4 regions of the Shewanella sp. 10N.286.54.B9 genome follow, and region 1 is predicted to be linked to each of the others. Evidence: predicted binding sites of a transcription regulator. Region 1 holds the regulator's gene; each other region holds the start of a gene.

Region 1 (2,206 bases):
GAACAGCTAAAAAGTCGCGGCCTAGGTGTGCTTATTACTGACCACAACGTTCGTGAAACATTAGACGTATGTGAACATGCATATATCGTAAGTCACGGAAATCTCATTGCAGAAGGCACGCCTGCCGAAATCTTAGACAACCAGCAGGTTAGAGCAGTGTACTTAGGTGAACAATTCAGGCTATAGTTAATCAACAACATGAGCGTTTAAAGCGCGGCACTAGTTAAGTATACTAATATAATCATAGTGTTGGGCCTTTGCGCTCTCTTCGCCAAATTAACGAGCTTCAACGTTTAATTACAGTGTAGGGAATAGCGGTAAGATGAAAGCGTCACTTCAGCTCAAAATGGGTCAGCAGCTAACCATGACTCCACAGTTACAGCAGGCTATCCGCTTACTGCAACTGTCCTCTTTAGAGCTGCAGCAAGAGATCCAGCAAGCATTAGAGTCTAATCCCCTACTCGAATTAGATGAAGAGCAATCTGACGGCGAAGCTGTCAGCAACGAAGATCGCACCACCAGCGAATCCGATAGCTACTCAGAATCTGATAGCGACAACGATTACAGCGCCAGCGCCGAAGTCGATCCCCAGCAAGATAGTGCCGCAGTAGAAACCTCTGATGCATTGACTCAAGACTCAATGCCAGATGAACTGCCGATGGATACCACCTGGGATGAAGTCTATACCGTCTCATCAAATGCAAGCTCAGGCGGAATGCGTGATGACGACATGCCATTCCAAGGTGAAACCAGCGAAGGCTTGTATGAGCACCTTGAGTGGCAAAAGAACTTAACCCCTTTCTCTGATAACGACCTCGCTATCGCCACCGCCATTATTGATGCTATTGACGAACGTGGTTACCTCACTCAAAACTGTGAAGATATTCTTGAGGCGATGGGCGATCCAGAGATAGAAATTGATGAAGTTGAAGCCGTGCTCAAACGCGTACAGCATTTCGACCCCATTGGCGTAGCCGCTCGAGACTTAAGTGAATGTCTCTTGATCCAGTTAGCTCAATATGCCGCGACCACGCCACATATTGATAATGCTCGCCTACTCATCAAAGACTACTTAGATTTAATTGCAGGGCGCGATTTTAGGCAGTTAATGCGTAAAACGAAGCTAAAAGAAGATGAGCTACGTGAAGCCATAAGCCTGATCCAAACTCTCAACCCAAGACCAGGATTAGCAGTCACACGCAGTAAAGATGAATACGTTATTCCTGATGTATCAGTGGCCAAAAAGAAAGGCCGCTGGGTGGTTGAGCTCAATCCAGATTACATGCCTAAAATCAATGTTAATCAGCATTATGCATCAATGGCTCGCAGCACTAAAAGCCAAGCTGATGGCCAGTTTATCCGTGGTCATTTGCAGGAAGCTAAGTGGTTTATCAAAAGTTTAGAAAGTCGTAATGAAACCTTATTAAAGGTCAGTAACTGCATCGTTAAATTCCAGCAAGGCTTCTTTGAATATGGCGATGAAGCCATGAAGCCAATGGTATTGAACGATATTGCAGAAGCTGTTGAGATGCATGAGTCCACCATCTCAAGGGTTACCACTCAAAAGTATATGCATACCCCAAGAGGTATTTTCGAATTAAAGTATTTCTTCTCTAGTCATGTCGGCACAGATGACGGCGGAGAGTGCTCATCTACAGCTATTAGAGCGTTTATTAAGAAGTTAGTCGCTGCTGAAAACCAAAAGAAACCATTAAGCGATAGCAAAATGGCGCAACTTTTGGCAGAACAAGGGATTAAAGTTGCTCGTCGTACTATCGCGAAATACCGTGAAGCAATGCTGATCCCGCCCTCAAACCAACGTAAGAGTTTATAACTCAAAATTAGGCACTTGGAGGAATTTTCTATGCAAATTAACCTTACTGGGCATCACATCGAGATCACTGCATCGCTGCGTGGCTATGTAGAAGAAAAGTTTACAAAGCTTGAACGTCATTTCGATCAGATCAATAATGTCCACGTCATTTTGAACGTAGAAAAAATGCAGCAGATTGCCGAGGCAAGAATCCACCTTAAAAAAGGGGAAGTTTTTGCCACTTCGGAACATGCGGACATGTATGCCGCAATCGACTCCCTGATCGATAAATTAGATCGTCAGGTTATTAAACACAAAGAGAAGCTGACCAAACACTAACGATGGAACTATGTACCATCCTGCAGCCGGAGTGCACCACCTGTGCCACTCCGG
Region 2 (2,206 bases), on a different contig from region 1:
TTTAGTCAAAAACAAAGGATCTTGATTGGCAGGCTTGGGTAAGCTTTCATGTTTACCACTGGCATGGTGCCAAACCAGTGCACCAATACCAGCGATTAGAGTGACAATACTTAAAATTGACCAAACAACGTTATCTGAGGTTGGTGTGTTACCAATTTGCGGATCGAACGGCCAGTTATTGGTGTAGGTGTAGTCGGTATCAGGGCGCTCAGTAACAGCAGCCCAAGCCCCCCAAAATAGAAAGGCATTAAGTTTTTCGCGGCGATCTAAGCTAGGAACGGTTGCCTCTTTCATCGCGTACTGTTCGCGCAGCGATGATAACTTAGGATCGTCACCAAATAGCGCTACATAGTGCTGCTCAACCTGTTTTATCGCTTCGATACGAGTGGTTGAAAGGGTGATATTTGTATCGCCATTGGCTTGCTGAACCACTGTATTGCGACGAATATCTTCTCGTAGAGCTTGCTCAAGTCCTGCTTGTTGCTGTGAATCGAGTTGAGCAAAGTCTTTATTAAAGCGTTGCATCGCAGTGATATCTAACCAAGCCTGAGCTTCTTTGTGTAGCCAGTCTGCAGTCCAGTCTGGCGCAACGTATGAGCCATGACCCCAAATAGACCCCAGTTGATGCCCGCCCATAGAGCGCCAAACTAACTGACCCTGTTCGATATCATCTTTGCTAAACAATGTTTGTCCTTGGTTATCGATAAAAGCGGTCGGGATCGGTGGCTTCTCTCGATAGATCTCACTACCAATACTCAGCAGTACGGTAAATGAAGCAATTAGCACCAGCAGTAATGCGATTGCAGTTAGTCTTTGTTTGCTCATAAGTCCTCTTAGCGCAACGTTATTGTTATTCAGGCGAACCTTGCTAGAGCAGATACCGTGCCAACTACTTATGTTGTTGATTTATATTGTTTTGGTGGGTTTTTAGTGTGGCGGGGTGTGTCATTTTAACAGTTGTGCGTGCTGTCTATATGACATTGCGTGTCTTTTTGACAGCGAGCAAGTGTCTTAAATACCTTAGAATTCAAATTTATATTAGCAAGGTATTGTGTACGCTAGGGATTCACACCTATTTGGCTTTTGGCAAGCTATTCGCTTGGAGTTATAGTAAGAGAGCTGCTAGCAAGGAGAGGGTAGCCCTTTGTCAGTTTAACAAAGGGCTGTAATAACTATTTGTACAGTGACGGATCTTCTGGGTTCGGGCGGGTTTTAAAGCGTCGATGTAGCCACATGTATTGTGATTTGTTACGGCTGATAATTTGCTCAATGATGCGATTACCACGCTTAGCATCTTCAATTTCATTGTCACCAGGGAAATTATCTAGCGGCGCTTGGATCTCGATGTTGTAACCAGTATCAGTGCTATTTCGCTCTACAAAAAACGGCAGCACTTTAGCTTTGCCAAGCTTTGCCAGCGTGGTTGCCCCTGTAATTGTCGCGGCTTGTTCAACTGCAAAGAAAGGGATGAAAGTGGCACTCGAGCGGCCAAAATCTTGATCGGCGGTATACCAGATAACATTAGGCGCTCGTAAGCTTCGTACCATTTGGCGTAAATCTCTTTTCGGCACTAGCGCTTTGTTAGAACGCAAACGCCCTTTAACCTGCAAATACTCCATCACCGCGTTATTGTGCGGACGGTAAACGCCGACACCGGGTTGGAACTGGCCAAAGATGCGTGCGCCCATCTCTAACGGTAAGCAGTGAACAGCAAATAGGATCACCCCTTGGCCATTATCTAATGTCTGCTGCACATGTTGTTGGCCTTTTATACTCATATGCTGCTGGATTTTTTCATCCGACCACCACCAACCATTAATGGTATCGAAGATCGCTTTACCTGTTTGTTCGAAATTCTCACGTAGCAGAGTTTGCTGTTCGGCAGCGCTCATCTCAGGAAAACATAGCTCTAAATTACGTTTAGCAGTATTCACCCGTTTGCCAACAATACGCATTGCTAGTCTGCCAAGCGCTGCGCCCATTTTCATTTGAATACGCAGAGGCAATAGTTGCGTGAGACGCATAAGTCCTACTCCTAGCCACAGGAGCCAGTACTTAGGATGATAAAGATGAGATGAAAACTGCGCTTTTTCTACCACGGAAAACTCGAATATATTGAAAAATTACTCATTATTCTAACGCAAACTAGCGCAGATTTGCTCAACATCATTAAAAATTAGGTACAATCAGGGGGGAATCTGTGAAA
Region 3 (2,206 bases), on a different contig from region 1:
GGCACTCATGTAGATAAGCTCTGTAGGCTCAGTCATTTTGAATCCTTGTGGCAAAAAATCGTCTTAGCTTGTTGACGCGAATGACTAAATAGCATCGAATTCAATATTCTCTGCGCCGTTATAAACCAAGAAATGACGGCCTTTAGCACGTGCAATCATAGTAATCCCAAGTTTCTGTGCCAGCTCAAGCCCCATCTGGGTGGCGCCGCTACGGGAAAGGAGTACTGGAATGCCCATTTTAGCGACTTTAATGACCATCTCAGAAGTGAGTCGCCCAGTGGTGTAAAACAGTTTGTTGTGGCCAATATCTTGATTTAACCACATCTCGCCAGCCAGTGTATCGACCGCATTATGGCGACCCACATCTTCAACGAAGCCTTTGATTTGATCACCTTGGCATAAACCACAACCATGCACTGCTCCGGCATTTTTATAGGTTTCGTTATAAGCACTGATGTTTTTGAGTAGGCTATAGATCATGCTTTGCTTTATTTGAGGTGTCGGTAGGTTTATCTCATCGAGACCGGCCATGAAGCCACCATAAACCGTCCCTTGACCACAGCCTGAGGTGACGGTTTTTTCTGATAGTTTTTCATCTAAGTCATCGGTCTTTTCACTGGTTAAAATCGCAGCCGAGTTAACATCCCAGTCGACAATCACTGATTCGAGCTGACTTAAGTCTGATATAAAGCCCTGATTTTTAAGGTAACCCAATGATAAAGCTTCAGCTCTAGCCCCCAAGGTCATTAAGGTTACGATTGGGCGCCAGTTTAAATAAACAGTTAATGGGCGCTCACAAGCAATAAATTTATCAACCTGTTCGCCTTTCTCATTGACGGCTTTAACCGCAATTGTTAGCGGTACTTCGGTGTCGGTTTTAATTAAAGTTGGGTTGCTTTTGTTTGCTGTCATAGGACCCGTCATCAGTTATGGAATTTTAGTTACCGTGATTAGTAAGCAATATCTGTACCTAATTTTAGAGGGATATAAGTTAGCTACAGATCACACTTATGGGGTTGGTGTCGCCCTTTTATGTCCTATTGTAGATTGCGTTTTAGACAAAATGTCCTAATCTTTGGTGGGAATAGTTGATCTAGTTCAAATTATTATATTGATATTGTGTGGCACACATATTGCTTTACTAGAGGGTAACTATTTAGTTGGACTGCCAACCAGGCAGCCACCTCAGGCAAGACGGAGACTGAATGCAACATACCGAAAGCCAATGGCCAATGTACGTTTCTCTTAAAAAGATTGAGAAGCAAGTCGGAAGATGGACCTCAGTAACGTGGGAAGTTGACCAAATGCTTCCTGCAACCCACGCCGCACCAGAAGGTGCAAAACTTGTCTTGCTTGAGCTGCATAAAGACGAGCGCGGTAGCTACCGTATCAACATCGACATGGATAACGCCATGTTATACATCGTTTGTGACGAAAACCTTGCTGGTGATTGGATCCCTGCTGCTATCTCTGCCGACCAAAATGTCGCAGCGGGCTGCCTAGAGGGTGATACCCCTGTGCTCAACATTCCTATGCCACAAGCGATTGCTTGCTGGATTGAAGCCTTTATAACTCGCCATGGTGAAGTTGAAATTAGAGCGCATCGTCGTCAGAAGCATGTGAATCGTCGCAAAAATGAAGGTCCTAGCACTAATCATTTAGCAGGTAACTCATGAGTGGCTTACTGTCGCGCTGGAATTTGCGTCGACAAAAGGTTGAGCAGGAAGCTGAAGCTGATATAGAAACTTCTGTTGCAGTTGAGACACAGCTCGAAACAGAAGATGCCGTAATTCAGCCAACTTCTGCAGCAGAAAATACCACTGCTGAAGTTGTTGAATCTGATGAGGCGCAGCTGCTAACGGCAGAGGATTTACCTGATCCGGAAAAAATTGAAGTCGGTGGCAGCTTTGCCAGCTTTATGGGCGCGAATGTTGACCCTGCGGCTAAGTCTGCGGCGTTGAAGGCCCTTTGGAAGCAACCACATTATAGCGAGATCGATGGTTTGCTCGAATATGCCCTCGATTACAGTAATCAGCCTAAACTATCTGCTGAAGTATCGGCTGAACTCGCAAAGAAAGTATTCCGCCATGTTGTTAAAGAAAAAGACGATGAGGAGGAGAACGAAGAAGCTTTGGCACTAGAGTCAGATGAGATGACCAGTACCGAAGAAACTGTTCAAGTTGAAGCTGTTAACGATACCGAAATG
Region 4 (2,206 bases), on a different contig from region 1:
CCGACGTCAGACAAACGCATGCCATTAGGCGCGGCTTCAAATACGCTATTGCGCATACTGTTTTGCAGCATTCTTAAACTGGAGTCGCCCTTTAATACCCCAAGCTGATCTTCAGTGATTGAAGAGGGAGCATCTTCATCGTCGTCATCTTTATCTTTGTCCGCATCATCGTCTTTGTCTTTGTTGCTTTCATCAACAACAGAGCTTCCCATGGAGCGCGTCAGCTGGTTGATTTGATCCATGAGCTCATTGAAAGAGTCTACAAAGTCTTCGACCGCTTGCTCGCTAGAGCTGGAGTCAGATTCAATTTTAATGGTGCTGCTTTCACCAATGGCGTGAGCTTGGTTTAACTCAATTGAGACGCCATCAATAACATTACCTAGGTAATTACTACTGCTGGTGATATCGATACCATTGAGGGTGACTTCAGCATCTTGTGCAGCCTTTCTTTCAGTCATGCCCCAGTCGACACCATCCATTTTGACATCGACACTATTGACGGCTCCTGACTCTTTGGATGTCATCATCAGCTCTACCTGACCACCGGTTCTGACCAAAGAAGCTTGTACTCCTGGGTTGTCAGCATGGTTATTGATTGCATCTCTAAGGTCAGCGACGGTGCGAGTACCGTCAGCATTGAGCACTGCCATATCAATATCGATGGTGTCAGCGGCATTGGGGCCAACTTGAATGCTGAGTACGCCTGTAGTGGGCAGCACTTCGGTTTCACTGGCAAAACTTTTGGACAGTTGGTGAGATTGCGCCAACTGCTTAACATAAAGATCATAAGTGCCAGCTGGTGCATCGCTGTCGACTGTAATTGAGGCACTTTCATCACTGATTGATGAGGTTTTACTTTCGAAAGCATCACCATTAATCGCTTCAAGTTTACTGGTCATTCTTTTAAGGCTGCTTTCTAATATTTCATAAGCGTCAAGTTGACTTTGATGCTTGGTCATACTGGTTTTAAAAAGCTGATCTTTGCCCATGCGTTCAGCCGATATAAGCTGCTCTGCAAACGTTGCTGCACTCATTCCTGAAATCATTATGATCCTCCAATATAACTGGTGTGGCAATCTTTGTGCCAAAGGTTAATCTTATGTTTTTAAAAGGTTTTAAAATTTGTTTGCTGTGTTGGAAAGCGAATGCGTTTCCGTTTTATGTTGCACTAGGGAAGCTTAACTTCCGCTTTTAAAATCGCTTTAAAGCGTCAATCGCATAGTGTTAATAAGGCGACATTAGTGGGGAGGTTCTGAAGTTATTAGCGAATAAAAAAAGGGCCAAAAGGCCCTTTGAAGAAAATTGGGAGGGAGGAAGATTTAGCCCAATAGACCCATAACCAAACCAGTGTTTTGGTTGGCAGAAGACAGGATGTTGGTACCCGCTTGAACCAATAGTTGGTTCTTGGTCATATTGGCAGATTCAACAGCGAAATCGGCATCCATGATGCGGCCAGCAGCGGCTTTAGTGTTTTCAGTCACGTTAGCAAGGTTTGAACCTGTGTGACCTAGACGGTTGATGTTTGCACCTAATGTAGAACGCTGTGTGCCCACTTTGTCGATAAAGGTATCAATCTTATCGATAGCACCTTTAGCCGCGCCAGCAGCTGAAATATCGTCAGTTACACCAGCAAGGTCAGCTTTGGCTACAGTAACTGAAAGTTGTTCAGTTGCGCCTGCACCAATTTGGAATTCAACACCTGCACTCAATGTATCAAACAGTTTGTTGCCTGAGTATTCAGTGTTATCAACAATACGAGTGATCTCTTTAGTAAGCTCTTGGAACTCAGCGTTAATTGCTTTTAAATCTTCAGCAGAGTTCACGCCGTTAGCTGCTTGAGTAGCAAGCTCTTTTTGACGGTTAGCGATTGTTGATAACTCATCTAATGCACCGTCAGCGGTTTGCAACATAGAAGTGGCATCGTTAACGTTACGGCTAGCGGTTTCCATACCAGTTACGTTGGCATTTAGGCGAGTCGCAATTTGTAGACCAGCAGCATCATCAGCAGCGCTATTGATACGCAGACCAGTAGATAGACGCTCCATTGCATTGCTTAGCAAGTCATTGTTTTTAGTTACAGAGTTTTGAGAAACGAGTGAAGCATAATTAGTATGAACTGATAACATAGCGTGTTCCTTTAAGCTTTCGAAGAATTATTGTGTGTCACAATTGATAAAACGACTGCCAAAAGCAAAACTGAAAAACC

The links. Region 1 encodes sigma-54, which starts transcription at its own class of promoters, with help from an activator protein. Its sites were predicted from a motif close to GTTGGCACGNNNNTNGNNT; they were not measured.
Region 2: AB4135_RS09280 (nitric-oxide reductase large subunit) is a predicted target of sigma-54. The motif match lies at 872-890, and genes of this name have one in related genera.
Region 3: AB4135_RS15310 (formate dehydrogenase accessory sulfurtransferase FdhD) is a predicted target of sigma-54. The motif match lies at 956-974, and genes of this name have one in related genera.
Region 4: fliD (flagellar filament capping protein FliD) is a predicted target of sigma-54. The motif match lies at 1,071-1,089, and genes of this name have one in related genera.

The regions. Positions count from the first base shown of each region.
Region 1 covers NZ_JBFRIY010000017.1:15,979-18,184, reverse strand. Annotated here, with positions in the region: gene lptB (LPS export ABC transporter ATP-binding protein) at 1-186, shown strand, start outside; gene AB4135_RS05925 (RNA polymerase factor sigma-54) at 323-1,834, shown strand; gene hpf (ribosome hibernation promoting factor) at 1,865-2,152, shown strand; gene ptsN (PTS IIA-like nitrogen regulatory protein PtsN) at 2,155-2,206, shown strand, end outside.
Region 2 covers NZ_JBFRIY010000024.1:49,193-51,398, forward strand. Annotated here, with positions in the region: gene AB4135_RS09280 (nitric-oxide reductase large subunit) at 1-825, opposite strand, end outside; gene AB4135_RS09285 (LpxL/LpxP family Kdo(2)-lipid IV(A) lauroyl/palmitoleoyl acyltransferase) at 1,173-2,099, opposite strand; gene AB4135_RS09290 (hypothetical protein) at 2,201-2,206, shown strand, end outside.
Region 3 covers NZ_JBFRIY010000041.1:69,530-71,735, reverse strand. Annotated here, with positions in the region: gene AB4135_RS15315 (substrate-binding domain-containing protein) at 1-36, opposite strand, end outside; gene AB4135_RS15310 (formate dehydrogenase accessory sulfurtransferase FdhD) at 85-912, opposite strand; gene AB4135_RS15305 (DUF3305 domain-containing protein) at 1,206-1,676, shown strand; gene AB4135_RS15300 (DUF3306 domain-containing protein) at 1,673-2,206, shown strand, end outside.
Region 4 covers NZ_JBFRIY010000011.1:14,071-16,276, reverse strand. Annotated here, with positions in the region: gene fliD (flagellar filament capping protein FliD) at 1-1,046, opposite strand, end outside; gene AB4135_RS03465 (flagellin) at 1,320-2,126, opposite strand.